DNA from 4 places in the Ensifer sp. ZNC0028 genome. Region 3 is predicted to be linked to each of the others. Evidence: riboswitches for the same ligand, from Rfam matches in the RefSeq annotation. Region 3 holds a riboswitch; each other region holds the start of a gene.
What was found. Region 3 has a riboswitch for cobalamin ahead of cobU (bifunctional adenosylcobinamide kinase/adenosylcobinamide-phosphate guanylyltransferase). Riboswitches for the same ligand answer to the same signal wherever they lie in the genome.
Positions count from the first base shown of each region.

Region 1: another riboswitch for cobalamin. It lies ahead of L981_RS04410 (ABC transporter substrate-binding protein); the one in region 3 lies ahead of cobU (bifunctional adenosylcobinamide kinase/adenosylcobinamide-phosphate guanylyltransferase).
Region 2: another riboswitch for cobalamin. It lies ahead of nrdH (glutaredoxin-like protein NrdH); the one in region 3 lies ahead of cobU (bifunctional adenosylcobinamide kinase/adenosylcobinamide-phosphate guanylyltransferase).
Region 4: another riboswitch for cobalamin. It lies ahead of L981_RS19165 (DUF1636 domain-containing protein); the one in region 3 lies ahead of cobU (bifunctional adenosylcobinamide kinase/adenosylcobinamide-phosphate guanylyltransferase).

Region 1 is NZ_JTLA01000015.1:89,108-93,313, forward strand. It holds gene L981_RS04400 (ABC transporter ATP-binding protein) at 1-519, opposite strand, end outside; gene L981_RS04405 (iron ABC transporter permease) at 516-1,568, opposite strand; gene L981_RS04410 (ABC transporter substrate-binding protein) at 1,565-2,581, opposite strand; cobalamin riboswitch at 2,731-2,924, opposite strand; gene L981_RS04415 (helix-turn-helix transcriptional regulator) at 3,117-3,440, opposite strand; gene L981_RS04420 (DUF899 domain-containing protein) at 3,613-4,206, shown strand, end outside.
Region 2 is NZ_JTLA01000107.1:25,450-29,655, forward strand. It holds gene nrdE (class 1b ribonucleoside-diphosphate reductase subunit alpha) at 1-2,133, opposite strand, end outside; gene nrdI (class Ib ribonucleoside-diphosphate reductase assembly flavoprotein NrdI) at 2,103-2,519, opposite strand; gene nrdH (glutaredoxin-like protein NrdH) at 2,531-2,752, opposite strand; cobalamin riboswitch at 3,143-3,370, opposite strand; gene L981_RS24830 (acyl-CoA thioesterase) at 3,523-4,206, opposite strand, start outside.
Region 3 is NZ_JTLA01000063.1:34,436-38,641, reverse strand. It holds gene L981_RS14850 (MFS transporter) at 1-724, shown strand, start outside; cobalamin riboswitch at 1,017-1,473, shown strand; gene cobU (bifunctional adenosylcobinamide kinase/adenosylcobinamide-phosphate guanylyltransferase) at 1,608-2,132, shown strand; gene cobW (cobalamin biosynthesis protein CobW) at 2,136-3,200, shown strand; gene cobN (cobaltochelatase subunit CobN) at 3,304-4,206, shown strand, end outside.
Region 4 is NZ_JTLA01000084.1:10,614-14,819, reverse strand. It holds gene L981_RS19180 (iron ABC transporter permease) at 1-269, opposite strand, end outside; gene L981_RS19175 (ABC transporter substrate-binding protein) at 273-1,226, opposite strand; gene L981_RS19170 (ABC transporter ATP-binding protein) at 1,223-2,026, opposite strand; gene L981_RS19165 (DUF1636 domain-containing protein) at 2,049-2,462, opposite strand; cobalamin riboswitch at 2,567-2,783, opposite strand; gene L981_RS19160 (RidA family protein) at 2,968-3,444, opposite strand; gene aspT (aspartate-alanine antiporter) at 3,931-4,206, shown strand, end outside.

The sequences.
Region 1 (4,206 bases), on a different contig from region 3:
GTGCTGGATATCCAGGTGATTTGTCGGCTCGTCGAGCAACAGGACCTGCGGCTGTTGCGCCAAGGCCCGCGCCAGGTGAACCCGCTGGCGTTCCCCGCCGGAAAGTGTTGCCCACGAACGGTTTTCGAAGCCCGCCATATCGGTATCGTCGAGCGCTTGCCTGACGATCCGGTCGTCTTCCGCCGACCAGGGCTGCAGCGGCGTGAGCCAGGGCGTGCGGCCAAGTTCAACCGCATCGCGAACCGAGATCGCTTCCGTCGTCTCGGCTTGCTGCTCGAGGAAGGCGATCAACTGGGCAGCCTGGCGGCGTGGCATGGCGTGCAGCATCTGCCCGTTGATCCGCACCTCGCCCGACGTCGACCGGACGATGCCGGCCAGCAGCCGCATCAAGGTCGATTTGCCGGAGCCGTTGGGGCCGACAAGGCCGAGTGTCTCTCCCTGCCGCACGGCGAGATCGACATGGGAAACGATCGCCTTGCCGCGGACGGACCAGCCGAGATCGCGTGCTTCCAGGATCATGATCGGTGCCTCCCGCGGATAAGGATCAGGGCAAAGGCCGGTGCCCCAACCAGGGCGGTGATCACGCCGATCGGCAGCACCTGGCCAGGAACGATCGTCCGCGACAGGATATCCGCCGCGATCAGAAAGACCGCCCCGATGAGGGCGGTTGCCGGGCCGAGCCGGCCATGACGCACACCAACGAGGAAACGGGCCGCATGCGGTATCACGAGCCCGACGAAGCCGATGGAGCCGACGATGCTGACCATCACGGCCGTCACCAGCGCGGTAAGGCCGATCAGCACCACCTGGACGGCCCGCACGGGTACGCCGAGCGACGCGGCGGATTCCGCCCCGAAGGAAAAGGCGTCGAGCGCGCGGGCATACCAGATGCAGGCGCCGAGCCCGACAAGGGCCACGGGCACGGCCAGCCAGACGTCCGGCCACCGCGCACCGCTGAGGTTGCCGAGCAGCCAGAACATGATGCCCCGCGCCTGCTCCGCATTGGCCGACTTGGTGATGATGAAAGAGGTCAGCGCGTTGAACAGTTGCGATCCGGCGATGCCGGCAAGCACGATCTGCCCTGTTCCGCGCAGAGTGACCCCGCCACCGGCGGCACGGGCGAGGATCGCCACCATGAGGAAAGCCGTCACGGCGCCGACAAAGGCGCCGAGCGACATCGAGACCGCGCCAGCCCCGAGGCCGGCGACGGTAACGGCCACGGCGCCGGTCGAGGCGCCGGCGGAGATGCCGAGAAGATAGGGATCCGCCAGGGCGTTGCGCAGGAGGGACTGGAGCACCATGCCCGAAACCGCGAGGCCCGCCCCGCAGCAGGCGGCAACGATCGCCCGCGGCAGGCGGTAGTTCCAGATGATCCCGACATCGATGGGATCGAGCCCATAGGTCGCGCCGAAAATCTTGTTCCCCAAGGTCTGGAGAACCGTCAAGACGGGTATCGGCGTTTCACCGATGCAGGTTCCGGCAAGAACGGTGGCAAACAGAGCCAATGTCCCCGTGGCTGCCCGGCCAAGCCGGGAAGCAGGGGCGCGCCGCGAGAGGCCGGTCTTCACTTCGCCAACCCGAAATCCTTAAGCGCAGCGGAGAGAACTTCAATACCGGCGACCGTTCTGATCGTGGCGTCCATCGCGTGCGCATCCATGACGACGATGCGGTTGTTCTTCACCGCATCCATCTGGCTGGCAACCGGATCGGTCTTCAGGAACTCGATCTTCTTCAGGTAGTCGTCGGCCGGAAAGCGCCGGCGATCCATCTTGGCGATGACGATCATGGTGGGGTTGGCCTTGGCGATCGTTTCCCAACCGACGACCGGCCATTCTTCGTCCGAGCCGACCACGTTGCGGATGCCGAGCTTATCCATCATGTAGGCAGGCGCTCCCTTCCGGCCGACCACATAGGGATCGATGTCCATCTCCGCGCTGGAGAACCAGAAGGCCGCAGACACATCCTTCAAATTGAGCGCCTTGGCCTGCTCAATGGCGTTGGCCTCACGCTTGGCGAGTTCTGCGACGAATGCCTCGCCTTTGTCTTGAACATCGAAGATCTGCGCGAGTTCACGCACGCCCTGATGGATGCTGGCAGTCGAGAAGAGCGCGCTTCGCGTGCCGTCCACACCCACCGAGTTGTCCTTGGCGACGCAGTCGGCCGGAAGGACATAGGTCGGAATTCCTACTTCGTGGAACTGGGTTCGGGTCGCAACGATCCCTTCGGGGCCGACGTGCCAGACGAACTGCACGGCGACGAGCCCCGGCTTCTTGGCGACGACGCTTTCAAAGCTCGGGTCGTTGTCCGCCAGGCGCGGAACCTTGGCATTGACCTCGGCAAATTCCGGCAGCACGTCATTGAACCAGACCGACGTGCCCGTAACCTTGTCGCCGAGGCCGAGCGAATAGAGAACCTCGGTTGCCGCCTGCCCGACGGTCGCCGAGGTCGCCGGCGCCTTGTCGAAGGTGATCGTCTCGCCGCAATTGTCCAGGGTCAGCGGATAGGCGGTGGGTTCGGCAGCAGCGGCGGTGGCGAAGAAGGCGAAGCCAGAGGCGGCAAGCAGGAAACGCGAAGCGGTCATGGCACATTGTCTCCGATCTGTTGATCGCGCGGATCGGAGGGGACGAGCCAGGACGCAATGATCGAACCGATGTTCAAGAGAACATCGACAGCCGGCACTTGTGGCGCGACCAACGACATCGACAACCTCCCCGGACACCCCGCCCGGCTTGTTCAGTTACAGGTGTCGGTAGGTCTCCTGACTGGCGGGTCTTGGCTCCCTCTCGGCCTTCCCGGACCATCGCCCAGTGGCATTTTCGAGAGAGGACTGGCCGCCTACAGTTGCGGGGGCAGTTTCGTTTCGCGGCGAGCCGCGGCGAATTCCCTGTTATTTCCTTTCGGAAACCGACGAGAATTCCCTACTCAACGAACGAGTGGAGCGCAAGCATGAAAGCGACGCTTTCGAAACACTTGCCAGGAAAGGTAGAAATTCTTTCGCGTCTCGTAATTTCACTAAATATCACTCCCCTCAAATAGGCAGAACATTGTCGATTGTCGGAAAACTATACACAAATGAATACTGTTTAAGTGATCCGTAATTCACACTATCTTCAGATTTACCCTTCGAGATCGGTCTTCAGCCTGTCGAGAATGGTCACGGCATGGGCGGCATAGTCGCTGATCCAGCGGTCGTAAATGTGCTTGATCGGCAGCGCATTGAGATAATTCCAGCGCTCGCGTCCTGCCCAGCTGACGATGATCAGCTCGGCGTCCTCCAGCACCTTCAGATGCTGCATCACGGTGCAGCGATCCATGTCTGAAAAGGCCGCGCAGAGCATGCCCGTGGCCTGCGCCTCGCCCTTGAGACAATCGAGCATCGCCCGCCTGCGCGGGTGAGCCAACGCCTTGAAAACCAGATCTTCGTCCTGCTTGCTTGACATGTTATGTTTTTGCAACATATTGAAACTGGACGCAACGGAGACGGCGCCGATGAGACCTGTTTGCGAGCTTTCGCGAGAACTGCAACCGAGCCTGACGGCTGGATGCCGTCGATCGGAGTCAGCTTTGCACCGACACCTCCAAGCAAACCGCGGAAAAGGGAGATGATTGAGAATGCTGCCTAAAATCGCTTCAATGGATGAGTGGCAAGTCGCACTCGAACAACAGATTGCCAGGGAGAAGGCACTTACCCGCGCACGCGATGAAGTGAGTGCCGCGCGCCGACGCTTGCCGATGGTCAGGATCGACAAGGACTATTCGTTCGAGGGGCCCGAAGGCACGGTAAGCCTCGCCGACCTCTTCGACGGACGGCGACAACTGATCGTCTATCACTTCATGTTCGCGCCCGGATGGAAGGCGGGCTGCGACGGCTGCTCCTGGGTCGTGGACGCGATGACCCATCCGGCGCATCTCAACGCACGCGATACGTCCATCGTGCTGATTTCGCGCGCGCCGCTGGAGACGCTGCAGAAATACCAGGCCCGGATGCAGTGGCAGCACCCAGTCTGGTACTCGTCCATGGCGAGCGACTTCAACCACGACATGGGAGCCACGGTCGCCGATCCGGATGACCCGACAAGGACCAGCGAGCGCCATGGCGTCAGCGTCTTCCTCAGGGACGGCGATCATATCTACCGCACCTATTTCAACGGTGCGCGTGGCGTCGAGTATCTCGGCAGCATGTGGACCTATCTGGATCTGACGCCC
Region 2 (4,206 bases), on a different contig from region 3:
GCCTTGGACCTGCGTGCCCTCGAGCGCCATCTGGCGAAGGCGGATGTAGTAGATGGTCTTGATGCCCTTCTTCCAGGCGTGGATCTGGGCGCGGTTGATGTCGCGGGTCGTCGCCGTGTCGCGGAAGAACAGCGTCAGCGACAGGCCCTGGTCGACGTGCTGGGTGGCCGCCGCATAGGTGTCGATGATCTTCTCCGGGCCGATCTCGTAGGCGTCCTGGTAGTATTCGAGATTGTCGTTGGTCATGAAGGCGGCCGGGTAGTAGACGCGGCCGATCTTGCCTTCCTTGCGGATCTCGATCTTCGAGACGATCGGGTGGATCGAGGAGGTCGAGTGGTTGATGTAGGAGATCGAGCCCGTCGGCGGCACGGCCTGGAGGTTCTGGTTGTAGAGACCTCCTTCCATCACTGCCCGTTTCAGTTCCAACCAGTCTTCCTGGGTCGGGATGACAATGCCGGCTTCCTCGAACAGCGCCTTCACCTTTTCGGTCGCCGGCAGCCATTCGGCCTGGGTGTATTTGTCGAAATAGTCGCCAGAGGCGTATTTCGAGTTTTCGAAGCCTGCGAAGCTCTTGCCCTTTTCGACCGCCAGCCGGTTCGATGCGCGGATCGCGTGGTAGGTCACCGTGTAGAAATAGATGTTGGTGAAATCGATGCCTTCCTCGGAGCCGTAATAGATGCGCTCGCGGGCGAGATAGCCGTGCAGGTTCATCTGCCCGAGGCCGATCGCGTGGCTGTCGTCGTTGCCTTTCTCGATCGAAGGTACGGACGAGATGTGGCTCATTTCGGAGACGGCTGTCAGTGCGCGGATCGAGGTCTCGATCGTCTGGCCGAAATCCGGGCTGTCCATGGCAGCGGCGATGTTCAGCGAGCCGAGGTTGCAGGAGATGTCCTTGCCCATGTGCTTGTAGGAGAGGTCGTCGTTGAATTCGCTCGCCTCGCTAACCTGCAGGATCTCCGAGCAGAGGTTGCTCATGGTGATACGGCCGGCAATCGGGTTTGCCCGGTTCACCGTGTCCTCGAACATGATGTAGGGATAACCGCTCTCGAACTGGATCTCGGCGATGATCTGGAAGAAGTCGCGCGCCTTGATCTTGCGCTTGCGGATGCGGGCATCCTCCACCATCTCGCGATACTTCTCCGTCACCGAGATTTCGGTGAGCGGCACGCCATAGACCTGCTGCACGTCATAGGGCGAGAACAGGTACATGTCCTCGTTGTTGCGAGCGAGCTCGAAGGTGATGTCGGGGATGACGACGCCGAGCGACAGCGTCTTGATGCGGATCTTCTCGTCGGCATTTTCGCGCTTGGTATCGAGGAAGCGCATGATGTCGGGGTGGTGGGCATGCAGGTAGACCGCGCCCGCGCCCTGGCGCGCGCCGAGCTGGTTGGCGTAGGAGAACGAGTCTTCCAGCAACTTCATGACCGGGATGACCCCGGAGGACTGGTTCTCGATCTGCTTGATCGGCGCGCCCATCTCGCGGATGTTGGTGAGTGACAGCGCCACGCCACCGCCGCGCTTGGAAAGCTGCAGCGCCGAATTGATGGCGCGGCCGATGCTCTCCATGTTGTCCTCGATCCTCAGCAGAAAGCAGGAGACGAGCTCGCCACGGCTCTTCTTGCCGGCATTGAGGAAGGTCGGCGTCGCCGGCTGGAAACGGCCGGAAATGATCTCGTCGACGAGATCGCGGGCAAGCGCCTCGTTGCCGCGCGCCAAGGCCATCGCCACCATGCAGACGCGGTCTTCGTAGCGTTCCAGGTAGCGCTTTCCGTCGAAGGTTTTGAGCGTATAGGACGTGTAGTATTTGAAGGCGCCGAGGAAGGTCGGGAAACGGAACTTCTTCGAATAGGCGTGGTCGTAGAGATCGCGCACGAAGTTGAATGAATACTGGTCCAGCACTTCCTGCTCGTAATAGCCTTCGGTCACCAGATAATCGAGCTTTTCCCGCAGGTTATGGAAGAAGACCGTGTTCTGGTTGACGTGCTGGAGGAAGTACTGTTTAGCCGCCTGCCGGTCCTTGTCGAGCTGGATCTTCCCCTCCTCATCGTAGAGGTTCAGCATCGCGTTCAGCGCGTGGTAATCCAGCGCCGCTTCCGTCGCCTTCAGGGGGCGTTCGAGTGTTGTGACGTCCAAAATCGTTCCATCCCGTTTTTGACATTGGCGACGTCCTCGTCGGTTCCGAGCAGCTCGAACCTGTAGAGATAGGGTACCCGGCACTTGGCCGAGATCACGTCGCCGGCGATCCCGTAGGTCGCGCCGAAATTGCTGTTGCCCGCAGCAATCACGCCGCGGATGTGAGAGCGGTTGCCCGTATCGTTCAAGAAACGGATCACTTGTTTCGGCACGGCACCCCGGCCGTCGTCGCCGCAATAGGTCGGCACGACGAGCACGTAGGGCTCCGTGACTGTAAGCGTGTCCTTACCTTCCCTGAGCGGTATGCGGGCCGCGCGAAGGCCGAGCTTTTCGACGAAGCGATGAGTGTTTTCCGAGCGGCTGGAAAAATAGACGATCAGGCCCATCGCTTCGTTCCTCAGGCGAGCGCGCCGATCATGTCCGGCCGGAAGCCGGCCCAATGCTGCTCGCCGGCGATGACCACGGGGACCTGGCGGTAGCCGAGGTCCTGCACCAGCGCGAAGGCGTCCGCATCCTCGGAGATGTCGACGATCCTGTAGTCGATGCCCTGGCGATCGAGCGCGCGGGTGGTGGCGGTGCATTGCACGCAGGCGGGCTTGCTGTAGACGGTGACGGACATGGGTTCCTCGTGAATGAAACTGAAAATTGGGCGCAAGAGGTCGTCGGCGCGCGCGGACGCGAACCGTGGGCTTGGCGATAGGGCACGAAACATCGCTCCCCGGTCGCCTCGACCGGAGTGGATGTCGGCAAGCTGGTCCATGTGCAGCTACGCGACCTGGCCGGCTCGTTCTGGTCGGGCGCTCCGGAATTTCCGCGGATGCGGGCTCTCAGGGCGCGGCCTTTCGATCAGGCGCGCAACAATGCGCACCCGTCCGCAGAAGGTGGATCTGAACTGGAAGAAACTGACATGACTTCACCCCGAAGCTTTCGACAGGCTGCCGGGGAGATGTCGAGACGATCGGGCAGGCTCATCCTGCCACGCACTCAACCCCTCCGGACACCCCGCCCGTGGACGTTTATTGCTCGAGGCAGGTCTCCTGGCTTACGGGTCAAAGCTTCCATCCCGACCTTCCCGAGGCCTCATGCCTCAGTGGTCCAATTCCGGACAGTCGCTCGCCGTCTACAGTTGCGGGGGCAGCTACGGCATAGCCTGAGCGGAAAACCCGCCGGCGCACCGTATTCCCGTCTTAGCTCCCAATCCTTGCGAATCGGAAGAACCTCGAACACTACATATAGTAGTTCATCGCAAATCTGCGTCAATAGGTTCTATATGCTGAAGGCGGGGGGTGCAGAGGTCTTTTCTTTTTCGGTGTGGATAACGGGGAGTAAATGGCGGCGCGCAATCAATCCTGTGGATCGAGGGCGCCATGAGCGGCGCCCCCGGCTTGCTCAGGCGGCGAAGGCCGCAACCGGGCGGTTGCGGCTGTCGACGGCCACCATCACGAAAGTCCCGGTGACGGTCAGCACGCGCACGCCGCTGAGCAGTTCTTCCGACCAGAGCTCGACCTCTATCGTTGTGGAACTGCGTCCGGTCCGGGTGACGCGCGCCAGCGTGTCGACGATCGTTCCGGCGGCGACACGCCGCTTGAAATCGCTACTGCAGGAGGCGAGCACCATCGCTTTGCCGGTCAGTCGGGTCGCGGCGACGAAGGCCGCCTTCGTCATCTGGGCGAGTGCATCGCCGCCGAAGAGCGCGCCGGCGCTGTTGGTCTGGCCCGGAAAAACGATGTCGGTCATGCCGACGAAATCCGCCGCGGGCACCACCGCCTCGGGCACCACCGGCGCGGGCTCGGCGAGCGGCGGAAGGCGCCAGTCGGCACCTTTGTCCTGCGGCATCCCAACCATGGTGAACCGTCCGCGTGAGCAAAGATCGCGGCCGCCGGTCGCAAGGTTTTCGGCCACCATCTCGACGTCGACGACCATCGAGCGTCGCCCGACGCGCACCGGGCGGCCAGAGAAACTGACGATCTGGCCGATGCGGGCGGGTGCGCGAAAATCGATCCGGTCGCAGGAGGCGGTGACGAAGGGTATGCGGCCGTGGCGGGTGGCAACGATGAAGGCGATCCTGTCCAT
Region 3 (4,206 bases):
CTCGAGCACCTTCATACTCGGGCCCATCCTGGTCGGTGCCTTGCTCTATGTGATGCCGCCAAACATGATCGTGGGGTCGTGCGCTGTCGCAAAGGTCATTGGCGACATGCTGATCGCCAACAGTCCCGTGGCAAGGAAGGCCACCGAGCGTCGTCCGCGAAGGCTGTTTTCCGTCCTCGCCAACGCTCCGCTGGCGCTGCTTCTGGCGATCGTCGCCCTCGACACCTTTACGATTGGTGCCATGCAGATTGGCGCGGTGGCGAGCGTCACGGCCACCCTGGCAGGTGTTCTTCTCGGTGGATTTGCTGCCGGCGAGGTTTTCGGCGGCATTTTCTATGGCGCGCTGCGCGCGCAACCTTCGGTGAAGCGCGGCATGATTGCCTTTCACCTGGTGACGGCCTGCTTTTTCATCTTGATGAGCATGACCTCAAACCATTGGCTTCTGTTGCTGCTCTATCTCGGTGCCGGGGTTTTCAGCGGAGCCCGGGATGCGCTCGGCCAGCTCGCTGTCGGGCTGAGTGCCCGACCGGAGGATCGAACCGAGGCGTTTGGCTGGCTTACCAGCTTTATGTGGGCCGGCTACGGGCTCGGCACGCTTCTGTCCGGGAGCCTCGGTGAAGGCTGGGGGGCGAGCGCCATTTATCTGGCCGCAGCCGCAGTCTCGACCACGGCGGTGATCGCGACGTGCCGGCTGAAAATCGTCAATCCTCAACCGAAAGAGTAGCGCTCCTGTGGGGTCGATTACCGCACGGTCCACAGAACCATGCGGTGAATTGATCATCATCCCGGCGAATTTGCCTCGGAACAGAGGTGCGCCAGAGCTTGAGGGCGCATTGGCGCATTCTGATAGCGATTTGGCACAAAATGAGAGTGAGCCACGGGTGGAAGGCAGGCGGATGCATTGCCGTTCTTGGCGGGCCGCGGCCGTCCGTTCACGGCTCGACAAATCGTCGCGTGGCGCAACTCGGCCGGGGAGGCGTCGCATGCGTCGATTGACTTTGCGCGGTCCGGTTCCTAATCATCGGCTGTTGGATGGTTCCTCCTTGTCGTGGCGACACGGGGGAATAATTGGGAATGTGACGGATGGACCCAAATCGGGCATCCTTATCGCAGCCGACCCCGCGACTGTAGAACGGTCAGGGTTCGCCATCGGGTTTGGTGCCGGGCTGTCGGCCGGTTGCATGGGCAGCCGGGGCAGGTCGGGGATCAAGCCGGAAAAGCCACTGGCGTGGCATCGTGATCAGCCGGGTTGGACGCCTCTTCTTCTACGAATCGTCCGCCTTTCACGAAGCCGCCCGCAGCGCCTGCGCGTCGGAGATGACGTGCAAAAGGTTCGCTGTCGGAAAAAAACGCCGGGAAGGTGAGGCGGGCCGCTCGGGTCCTGACATCGGAACCTTGCCCGTTAAGGGCGAGGCGATGTTTGGCCCCGTGACGCCGTGAGCCAGGAGACCTGCCATCCGACATGGGCATTCCGCCCGAGGGGACGTTTGTCTCCAACGCCATCACGGAGGTTGTTTTGGCTCGCAGATGTTTTCAAGAACGCGCCCGCGGCGCGCCCGACGGCCGTTGCCGCCTTCCGCTGATCTCGGCGTGTTGAGGCGGCGACGATGAGCAGTCTCAGCGCCGGACCCGTGCTGGTCCTCGGCGGCGCCCGTTCCGGCAAATCGAGCTTCTCCGAGAGGCTCGCCGAAGCGTCCGGCCTCACCAGACATTATGTCGCCACGGGACGCGCCTGGGACGACGAAATGCGCGCGCGCATCGACCACCACCGGATAAGCCGCGGCGAAGGCTGGACGACGCATGAGGAGCCGGTCGATCTCGTCGGCGTGCTCAGCCGCGTCGACAATCCTGCCAACGTGGTCCTGATCGACTGCCTGACGCTGTGGCTCACCAATCTCATGCTCGAAGAGCGCGACATCGCGACGGAGTTCGCCGCCCTTGCCGCGTATCTGCCCGAGGCGCAGGCGCGTCTCGTATTCGTTTCCAACGAGGTCGGCCTCGGCATCGTGCCCGAGAACCGCATGGCCCGCGAGTTTCGCGACCATGCCGGCCGGCTTCACCAGATCGTTGCGGAGAAATCCGCTGAAGTTTACTTTGTCGCGGCCGGTTTGCCGCTGAAAATGAAGGGTTGAAAAATGACCACTGCGAGAGCCAACCAGGGCAAGATCCCGGCGACCGTCATCACCGGCTTCCTTGGCGCCGGCAAGACCACGATGATCCGCAACCTTTTGCAGAACGCCGACGGCAAGCGCATCGCGCTGATCATCAACGAGTTCGGCGATCTCGGCGTCGATGGCGACGTGCTCAAGGGCTGCGGTGCGGAGGCCTGCACCGAGGACGACATCATCGAGCTCACCAATGGCTGCATCTGCTGCACGGTTGCCGATGATTTTATCCCGACCATGACCAAGCTGCTCGAGCGCGAGAACCGTCCCGATCACATCATCATCGAAACCTCGGGTCTCGCTTTGCCGCAGCCGCTGATCGCCGCCTTCAACTGGCCGGATATCCGCAGCGAAGTGACCGTCGATGGCGTCGTCACCGTGGTCGACAGTGCGGCCGTTGCCGCCGGCCGCTTTGCCGACGACCACGACAAGGTCGATGCGCTGCGCGTCGAGGACGACAATCTCGATCACGAAAGCCCGATCGAGGAACTGTTCGAGGACCAGCTGACCGCTGCCGATCTCATCGTGCTGAACAAGACCGACCTTATCGACGCTTCCGGCCTCAAGGCCGTGCGCGACGAGGTGTCTTCGCGCACCAGCCGCAAGCCTGCGATGATCGAGGCGAAGAACGGCGAAGTTGCCGCCGCCATCCTGCTCGGCCTCGGCGTCGGCACGGAAAGCGATATCGCCAACCGCAAGTCGCACCACGAGATGGAGCACGAAGCAGGCGAAGAGCACGACCACGACGAGTTCGACAGCTTTGTCGTCGAGCTCGGTTCGATCGCCGATCCCTCGGCCTTCATCGACCGGCTGAAGGGCGTGATTGCCGAGCATGACGTGCTGCGCCTCAAGGGCTTTGCCGACGTCCCCGGCAAGCCGATGCGCCTCCTGATCCAGGCGGTCGGCGCCCGCGTCGACCAGTATTATGATCGTGCCTGGGCTGCTGGCGAAAAGCGCGGCACGCGCCTCGTCGTCATCGGCCTGCACGACATGGACGAGGCAGCGGTGCGCGCTGCGATCACCGCGCTGGTCTAGATCGTTCCTTGAATGAAATGATCTAACGCATTGAAATGATGCAGTTCCGGATGGAAAACGCTCTTAGCGTTTTCGTTCGGAATTGCCCGAACGGACAAGACGAATGCATCTGCTTCTCGCCCAGAAAGGAACGATCGCCGACGGTAACGAAGCGATCGACCTTGGGCAAACGCCGGCCGATATCCTTTTCCTCTCGGCCGCCGACACCGAGCTCTCCTCGATCGCCGCAGCCCACGGCCGCCGCGACGGGGGCCTGAGCCTGCGCATCGCCAGCCTCATGAGCCTGATGCACCCGATGTCGGTCGATACCTATGTCGAGCGCACGGCGCGCCATGCGAAGCTGATCGTCGTCCGTCCGCTCGGTGGCGCCAGCTATTTCCGCTATCTGCTGGAAGCTCTGCATGCGGCTGCCGTCACTCACCGTTTCCAGATCGCGGTGCTGCCGGGCGACGACAAGCCGGATCCGGGGCTTGAGCCTTTCTCCACCGTCGCAGCCGACGACCGCCAGCGCCTCTGGGCCTATTTTACCGAAGGCGGCGCCGACAATGCCGGCCTCTTCCTCGACTATGCCGCGGCGCTGGTCACCGGTGCCGAGAAGCCGCAGCCAGCCAAGCCGCTGCTGAAGGCCGGAATCTGGTGGCCGGGTAAGGGCGTGATCGGGGTTTCGGAGTGGTTGGCGTATATTCAGCAAGGTTGCGGGCAAATGGTAGCGGGGGAGGGATTCGAACCCCCGACAGTCGCAATTTGCTTTTACCGCGCCCTCGTCCAGAGCGGCGAGACACGGCCGGTCGAGGCGCTGATCGACGCGTTAGCGAAACAAGGTGTCCGCGCGCTGCCGGTCTTCGTCTCCAGCCTCAAGGATGCGGTTTCCGTCGGCACGCTGCAAGCGATCTTTGCTGAAGCTGCACCCGACGTGGTGATGAACGCCACCGGTTTTGCCGTCTCGTCGCCAGGGGCCGATCGCCAGCCGACCGTGCTGGAATCGACCGGTGCGCCTGTCCTGCAG
Region 4 (4,206 bases), on a different contig from region 3:
AGCATCACCCGCGGCAGGCGCACGTCCCAGACGATGCTCTCGCGGCCCGCCGACCAGAAGACCTCGACGCTACCGGGCGAGATCTTGCTGGCGATGATCGACCAGACGGTCGCAACCGGGATCTGCGCCGAGCCGAGCGATACGGCGGCCGTCACCGTCAGGAGAAGCAGCAGCAGGCCGGCGGCAAGGCCGAAACCGCTGCGGGCCACCCGTTGAGACGCGGCACGCGAAACCGCAACGGTGTCAGCCGACGTATCCTCAGCCAGCATCGGTTACAGGCCTTCGCCGTGAAAGGTCTTGGCGAGACGGGCGATGGCGTCGATGTTGCGCGGCCCCGGCGTCGCCTCGACATAGTCGAGCACGACGAAGCGATCGTTCCTGACGGCATCGACATTCTTGAATGCCGGATTGGTCTTCATGAAGGCGATCTTGTCCTCGGCCTTCACCTCGCCGTAGTTGACGATGACGACCACTTCCGGATTGCGCTCGATCACCGGCTCCCAGGAGATCTCCACCCAGCTCTTGTCGACATCATCCATGATGTTGGCGCCGCCGGCGGCCTCGATCATCGCCGTCGGAATGCCGAAGCGGCCGGACGTGAAGGGCTTCTCCTCGCCCGAATCATAGACGAAGACCCGTGTCGGCTTTGCCTTGCCGGCGTTCGCCTTGGTGATCTCGGCAAGCTGGCGGCGGTAGCCGTCAACCAGCGTCTCGGCGCGATCCTCGACGCCGAAAATGCGGCCGAGATTGAGAAGATCGACGAACATGTCGTCCATCGTTGGCTTTGCCTTGGCCATCACGTGGATGCAGGATTCGGTCAGCTCGTAGACGCCGATCTTGAAGGGCGCCAAGGTTTCGGGCGTGACCTCGCCGCCGACCTTCATGCCGTAGTTCCAGCCGGCAAAGAAGAAGTCGGCGTCGGCGTTGAGCAGCACTTCCTTGGTCGGATACTTCTCCGAAAGCTCCGGCAGTTCCTTGACGCCTTCGCGCAGCTTCTCGTCCAGCGTCTTCCAGCCGGAAACGCCGGTATAGCCGACCATGCGGTCCTGCAGCCGCAACGCCAGCATCATCTCCACCAAGTTGACGTCGTTGGCGATCGCGCGTTTCGGCGCCGCGTCGAAGGTCACCTCTCGGTTGCAGCTCTTGACCGTGACCGGATAGGCGAGCGCCGGGGTTGCGGCGGCCAGCACGAAAAGAAGGAAAAATGGGGCAATATTGATCTTCATGAAATAGATCCCTGTCGAGGAAGTGAAAAGGAAAAGCGGGCGCCGCCGGCGGCGGCATTGTGAACGGTGGCAGTGACGCCGAAGGCGGCCGAAAGTTCGCCGGGGCTGAGCACCTCTTCGGGCGTGCCGAACGCCGTCAGCCGCCCGGCGGTCAGGATCGCGACGTCGGTCGCAAACTCGGCGGCGAGATTGATGTCGTGCAGCGTTGAGACGATCGTCAGCTTCAGCGTCTGCAGCAACTCGAGGATTTCGAGCTGGTGGCGGATGTCGAGATGGTTGGTCGGCTCGTCGAGAATGATGATGCGCGGCTCCTGCGCCAGCGCGCGGGCGATCAGCACCCGCTGCTTCTCACCGCCCGAAAGCGTGGCGAACTGGCGACCGGCAAGATGCGCGAGATCGAGATGCGCGAGTGCATGCTGCACCCGATCGCGGTCGAAATCGCTCCAGCCGCTCAAGCCTTCCCGCCGCGGAATGCGCCCCATCATCACGACGTCGCGCACGCTGAAGGGAAAGTCGCCGGGCATTTCCTGCAGGACGACGGCGATCGTCCTTGCCGCCTCGCGCGCCGAGATCGACCACAGATCGATGCCATCGACCGAAACACGGCCGGCATTCGGCTGCACCGCCCGGTAGAGGCAGCGCAGAAGCGAGGTCTTGCCGGCACCGTTCGGCCCGAGGATCGCAAGCCGGCTGCCCGCCGCGATCGAAAAGCCGATGTCCTTGACCAGCGTCAGCCCCGCGCGTGGCCCCCAGTGAAGGCCCTCGACCTTGAGTGCCGCTCCCGTTGCCGTGCAGCTCATGGGTTGATCCCTCCCTGCGCCGTCATTGGAAGTGCCCGCCGAGGTCTTCGGAAACGAGCATCGCTGCGGGGATGCGGGCAAGCGTCTTGCCTTTCAACCCGCGTGGCCGCTCGGCCGCCCGCGTCATGCCATCGCCACGCTCGGCATAGGTTGTGGCAAAGCGTACGAGATCGTCGATGTCTTCGTCCGGCGAGACGTCGCCGAAGAGATAGGTTGCCTTTCCCGTCGCCTGGAAGGCGATGGTGCAGGGCCGCGTGCAGGCCGCCATGCACACCGTGCCGGCAATCGAGAAGTCACGATCGAGCGGTGCGCCGAGTGCAGCGATGCTGCCGTTCAGCCGCTTGATCAGCTCGGCGCCGGGCGCGCAGGGGCCACCGGTGAAGCGGCAATCGGTGCAGACCGTTATCTTGTGCTGTCGGAAATTCGGCTCAGCCATTCCTGCCCTCCGCCGGACTGACGGCAAGAGATGGCGAAACGGCAGAAGGACGGATAGCCGTCGTGCGAAAGCCAGTTCTTTTCCATCGGAACACCCCGTCCGTTGTGGTTGATCGGTTCGATGGCAGGTCTCCTGGCTCGCGGGTCGTGGCGCATCCACGTCTTCCCGGCTGATCGCCAGTGACATGGTGTGAATGCGCTTTCCGCTCACAGTTGCGGGGGCAGCCACGGTCTCGGCCCCATCAGGGTCGTCCGTTCCGTGTTCCCTTTTCAGCCGCCTCCGCATTGTCGCGGACGCAGCACCATCACCGCCTTCCTCGCATGAATCGGCGGGGGAGACAACCGCACGGCACAGGCGGGAAGGATCTATCAACATGCGGCGTATCGTCATGCGCAGTTTGTTATTAAATAACATTACGTCGCGCAAGCCGAAAATTGAGCGTCGGACACGATCCGACGCCCTACAGCCAAAATCCGCCTCACGACCGACAGGCAGCCGTGTCGCCTCAGAACTCCGGCGGAAAGAGCTCGGCCGTCAGCGTCACCGCCACCGCGGCGTTGCCCGGCAGGTTGCGCACGCCGCAGACGGAGCGGATATGGCCGGCCCTTTCGCCAAAGGCGGCAGCCAGAAACTCGGAGGCCCCGTCGAGCACCTTCGGGTGGTCGAGGAAATCCTCGGTGCAGGCGACATGCCCCTCCAACCGGACGATCTGGCGAATGCGCTCGAAACGGCCGAGATGTTCGTGGATCTGCGCCAGCGCATTGAGCACAGCCAGCTCGGCCGCCTTGCGCCCCTCGTCGATCGTCACGTCGCGCCCGAGCAGCCCCGTGTGCACGAAGCGCCCGTCGAGCAGCGGCCCCTGCATCGAGACATGAAGCATCTCGCCCGCCTCGATCACCGCGCGATAGGCGCCGAGCGGCTTCGGCGGCGTTGGAAGCTGAACGCCAAGCGCCCCCAGCCTACGGATAACCTCATCCATCATTGCTCCCCCTCCTCGTCACCTTACGAACCGGCCGCGCTTGCGGAGACGATGCCGCTTTTCATCTCGACCTTCGAAGTTCTGTCGCCCCTATCGCAAGCAGAAAGGCCCATCGTTCCTTGCGCCTCCAGCCGTATGTTCAAGCATAGCCAAGAGAAAACGCCTCATGCCTCACGTTGCGAGATAACATTACGAATTACAACACCAGAGTTGAAGTGCCGGCGCGATACTGTCGCGCGCATCCGTGTTTCGATCGCATGCGGCGGACGCATCGCGGCGTCCGCCAGGCGCGCACCCAAGTAAAACCGCTCAAATGTAACATACGTTACGCTCACGTAACCCTATGCCGGTTGAGAATTTCGACGACCGAAGCGACAATTGCCGGGATTAAGATTGGGCATCGACAAGATCCGAAAACAAGCTCAACTTAGCCGCGCAGATCCCGAAATGAAGTGATGGCAACTCAACTTTCTGAAGGGAATAGCAGCAGTGAATCCCATCGATTTTTTCGTCGACACGCTTCGGACCTATCCACCCGTCGCCGTCTTCCTCGCGCTTGGCATCGGTTTCCTCATCGGTCCGATCAAGGTCGCGGGGTTCAACCTTGGAAATGTCACCGCCACGCTTCTGGCCGGCGTTCTCATCGGGCAGCTTGGCATCCAGGTTTCCGGTGACCTCAAATCCACCCTGTTCCTGATCTTCCTCTTCGCCGTCGGCTACGGCGTCGGGCCGCAATTCGTGCGGGGGCTTAGCACCGACGGACCG